Regions from separate parts of the Tardiphaga sp. GW821-FHT12E02 genome, predicted to be linked through region 2. Evidence: predicted binding sites of a transcription regulator. Region 2 holds the regulator's gene; the other holds the start of a gene.
What was found. The regulator HrcA, encoded in region 2, represses chaperone genes, less so after heat shock. The targets are predictions, from matches to a motif close to GTTAGCACTCNCNNNNNGNGAGTGCTAAC.
Positions count from the first base shown of each region.

Region 1 (2,400 bases), 1.0 Mb from region 2:
GGTCACGAAGTAGGGCGACAGGTAGCCGCGATCGAACTTCATGCCTTCGACGATGTCGACTTCGGTCTCGAGCGACTTGTTCTCTTCGACGGTGATGACGCCTTCATTGCCGACCTTCTGCATCGCCTGGGCGATCATCTTGCCGATGGCGGCATCGCCATTGGCCGAGATGGTGCCGACCTGCGCGACTTCAGCCGAGGAGGCGACCGGCTTGGCGCGCTTCTCGATATCCTTGATGACGGCGGCGACGGCGATATCGATGCCGCGCTTCAGGTCCATCGGGTTCATGCCGGCGGCAACCGACTTCGCGCCTTCACGCACGATCGCCTGGGCGAGCACGGTGGAGGTGGTGGTGCCGTCGCCGGCATTGTCATTGGTCTTCGAGGCGACTTCGCGCAGCATCTGCGCGCCCATGTTCTCGAACTTGTCCTCGAGCTCGATCTCCTTGGCGACGGTGACGCCGTCCTTGGTGATGCGCGGGGCGCCGAACGACTTCTCGATCACGACATTGCGGCCCTTCGGACCGAGCGTGACCTTGACGGCGTTGGCGAGGATGTCGACGCCGCGCAGCATGCGGTCGCGTGCGTCGCCGGCGAATTTAACGTCTTTGGCTGCCATGTGAGATGACTCCTGAATGGGGAAACTGGAAGGTTGCGCTCTCACTGTCGTCGCCCGGCTTGACCGGGCGATCCAGTACACGGCGCCGCTGCGGTTCAATCACCGGCGACAGTGTCTACTGGACCACCCGCTTTCGCGGGTGGTGACAATCAGAGAGTGGGGAAAGTGAGCCTCAGCCCACCACGCCCATGATGTCCGACTCCTTCATGATGAGGAGTTCTTCGCCGTCGAGCTTGATCTCGGTGCCCGACCACTTGCCGAACAGGACCTTGTCGCCAACCTTGATGTCGATCGGGATCAGCTTGCCGGCTTCGTCGCGGCCGCCCGGGCCGACGGCGGTGACGAGACCCTCGGAGGGCTTTTCCTTGGCGCTGTCCGGGATGATGATGCCACCCTTGGACTTTTCTTCAGCGGTGATGCGCTTGACGACGACGCGGTCGTGCAGCGGGCGGAACTTGGTCTTGGCCATAGGGAAATCCTCTGGTTGGTTGTAGTGTACACGGCCTTGGCGAGGGCGCCTTAGCAATCCCGCGCCGAGAGTGCTAATCAGGCGGCTCGGAAATATGGCCGAACGCCGGATGAGTCAAGCAAGGCCCGCATCGGCCTCAGGCCTTAAGCCTCTGGCGAATAAAGAGGGTTAAGGCCTTGGTGAGGCCAATATGCAATGGTCTGGAAACCATGTCGGCATTACGCCGTAATGACAGTGCGGTCCGGTGAGATCGCTGTTTTGACAGGTATTTTACGCTTCGCTGCTTGGGACGGGCAGTCGGGGATGTTGTTCAGGGGATGATATGATCAAGTCACGCACCACCCGCCCGGTCGCCAAGCTGGCGGCCATTGCCGCCATGGCCCTGATGCTGGGTGCCTGTTCCACCGGCGGAGGCATGGGTGGCGGGTTTGGCGGCATGTTCGGCAGTTCGGAACCGCCGCCGCCGGCAGAACCCCCGCCGGCACCGGAACTGCCGGCCTCGATCCGCTCCGAGGAGATCGTCGGCCGCTGGGGCCTCGCCTCCTACATGAACCCGAACGACCGCGTCCGCACCGAAAACGCCGCCCGCGGCCAGTGCAAGAATCCCTATATCATCGGCGCCGGCGCCTCCGGCGGCGTCATGATGCATCTCGCCGACGAAGCCACCCCGCAGGAACTGCGCCTCAAGGGCTCGCCCAGCGGCAAGAACTATATCGGCCCGCCCGGTCCCGCCGCCGGTCCGCAGGACCGCGAGATCGTCTCCTTCGATGGCCGCATCCTGGTGACCAAGTTCATCGACAAGGATGCCGCCGTTCGTTACGGCAACATGGTCTATGTCCGCTGCGCGCCGCGGGCGTAAGCGCAGGATGTAGGATGGGTTGAGCGCAGCGATACCCATCACCACATGCGCCCGTCGTGATGGGTATCGCTGCGCTCAACCCATCCTACGAATGCCGCGCCCATTCATGGCGTCAACGCAAAACGCCGGGCCCTGGGCCCGGCGTTTTTTGTTTCGGCTCCGCGCCCTTAATTGAACAGCGCGTCGATATCGTCCTGCGAGGCGTGGCCGACATCGCCGTCGAGCTTCGGGCCGTTGAGCAGCTTGTCGTCGTCGCTGCGGTCATCGACCTTCGGCGGCGCATGCGCCTTGATCTCGTCGACGCCACCCCAGATGTCCATCATCGCGGTGATGCGATTTTCGATGAACTTCATGGTGGTCATCACCTTGCTGATGCGCTGGCCGGTGAGATCCTGGAAGTTACAGGCCTCGAAGATCGACACGACATTGTCGCTGATCTCTTCCAGCAGCTGCT
Region 1 is NZ_JBXAQK010000001.1:1,749,703-1,752,102, forward strand. Features, by position in the region: gene groL (chaperonin GroEL) at 1-618, opposite strand, end outside; gene AC1RQ5_RS08235 (co-chaperone GroES) at 791-1,087, opposite strand; gene AC1RQ5_RS08240 (hypothetical protein) at 1,410-1,946, shown strand; gene AC1RQ5_RS08245 (protein phosphatase CheZ) at 2,114-2,400, opposite strand, start outside.
Region 1: the regulator HrcA is predicted to act here: its motif matches at 1,137-1,165, upstream of AC1RQ5_RS08235 (co-chaperone GroES).

Region 2 (2,400 bases):
AAATCCGGCGCGCTGACGGGCTATCACTGGGGGATTACGCGAAAACAGGCGATGATCGGCTGGGAAGCCGGGCAGGTGGGCTCGAACAGCTAAGCTCTTTCTGTCGTCACCCGACTTGATCGGGTGACCCAGTACCCACTGCACGGACTGAGTTTGCTGGATCGCCCGGTCGAGCCGGGCGATGACAGATGGAGCGTTACTCGCTCGCAGCCGGTGCAGCCTTGGCGCCGCCCTTCGACACGCCGACCAGCGCCGGGCGCAGCACGCGCTCGCCGATGGTGTAGCCGGCCTGCACGACCTGCACCACGGTGCCCGAAATCACCGACGCATCCGGCACTTCGTACATCGCCTGATGGAAGTTCGGATCGAACTTCTCGCCGGTCGGATCGATCTTCTTCACGCCATGCTTTTCCAGCGCGCTGAGCAGCGAGCGCTCGGTGAGCTCGACGCCCTCGATAAACGCCTTAAGGCCAGCGTCAGCCGATTCCTTCGCATCCGCCGGCACGGCATCGATAGCGCGCTGCAGGTTGTCGGCGATATCGACGATGTCCCCGGCAAATTTCGAGACGCCATAGACCCGCGCGTCGGCGACTTCCTTCTGGGTGCGCTTGCGGAGATTTTCCATCTCGGCCAGCGTACGCAGCGTGCGGTCGCGCGCATCCGCGGCTTCCTTCTGCAGGGCCTCGACGGAATTCGGTTCCGGATCGTCGGGCATGACATAGGGCTTCGAGACCACCGGCTCGGCGGCCGCGGCCGTCTTGTCGTGGTTGTCGTTCTGCCCGTTGGACTCAGTCATGACTCTGCCTTCTCGAAACACGCTCAATGGGGTGGGGTTGCTGACCCCGGATATGTTGGTTTACCGGGCAAAAATCAAGCTGAACCGGGCCGATCAGCCGCCCAGCATGCGGCTGACGATACGGGCTGCGTAATCCACCATGGGAATGACGCGGGCATAATTCAGCCGCGTCGGCCCGATCACGCCCAACACACCCACAATATGGCCTGCACCGTCACTATAAGGCGCAATAATGGTGGACGAGCCGGACAGCGAGAACAGCTTGTTCTCGGAACCGATAAAGATGCGGACGCCCTCGGCGCTCTCCGCGCGGCCGAGCAGATCGACCACCTCGCGCTTGGTTTCCAGATCCTCGAACAGCAGGCGGACGCGTTCCAGATCCTCCAGCGCGTGCAGATCTTCCAGCAGATTGGCCTGCCCGCGCACGATCAGCTGGCGATCGTCGCCATTGCCGCCGGACCACGAAGCAAGGCCAGCTGCGATGACTTTCTGCGTCAGCTGGTCGAGCTCGGCCTGGTTCTGCTTGAGCGTGGTTTCGAGTTCGAGCCGCGCTTCGGCAAGGGTGCGACCGCGAATGCGGGCATTGAGGAAATTCGAGGCTTCGGTGAGCGCGGAAGAAGGCACGCCGGGCTGCAGCGTCAGCACGCGGTTTTCGACCTGGCCGTCTTCGGAGACCAGCACGACCAGCGCCTTTTCCGGCTCCAGACGCACGAATTCGATGTGTTTCAGCCGCGCATTCGACTTGGCGGTGAGCACCACCGCGGCCGCGCGGCTGAGACCGGAGAGATGCGTCAGCGCCTCGCCAATGGCGGCTTCGACGGATTGCGAGCGACCAACCGACGAGAGCTGTTGCTGGATCGACTGCCGCTCCGGCTCCGTGAGATCGCCGACCTGCATCAGGGCATCGACGAAGAAGCGCAGGCCCAGTTCGGTCGGCAAACGTCCGGCCGAGGTATGCGGCGCATAGATCAGGCCGAGTTGCTCCAGATCCGACATCACATTGCGCACCGAGGCCGGCGACAACGGCACGGTGATCAGGCGCGAAATGTTGCGCGAGCCCACCGGTTCGCCGGTGGCCAGATAGCTCTCGACGATCTGGCGAAAAATCTCGCGCGACCGCTCATTGAGCTGGGCAAGCCCGGCTCGTGGCGAAATCAGGCCGATGGGATCGTGATGCGCCAATGGAGCACTCCTTCCGTCCCAATTTGTCGTCGCGGGCGCCCGGATACAAGCACCTTCGCGCCTGCGGAACCCCGGCTGCCCTTGCCGCTGCCGCCCGGCCCCCCTAAAAGCTCGGCCAACAGACACTATCGGAACATTTGGAAGGATTTTTCTCATGCGGCCAAGCCGTCGTGCGCCCGATGAATTGCGCGCTGTGTCGCTGGAACGCGGCGTCGTCAAATATGCCGAAGGCTCCTGCATGGTGAAATTCGGGGACACCCATGTGCTGGTCACCGCCACGCTGGAAGAACGCCTGCCGCCATGGCTGAAGGGCCAGGGCCGCGGCTGGGTCACGGCTGAATACGGCATGCTGCCGCGCGCCACGCTGGAACGTACCCGCCGTGAAGCCGCCGCCGGCAAGCAGGGCGGCCGCACCGTCGAGA
Region 2 is NZ_JBXAQK010000001.1:700,347-702,746, reverse strand. Features, by position in the region: gene AC1RQ5_RS03345 (methylated-DNA--[protein]-cysteine S-methyltransferase) at 1-93, shown strand, start outside; gene grpE (nucleotide exchange factor GrpE) at 197-796, opposite strand; gene hrcA (heat-inducible transcriptional repressor HrcA) at 890-1,978, opposite strand; gene rph (ribonuclease PH) at 2,133-2,400, shown strand, end outside.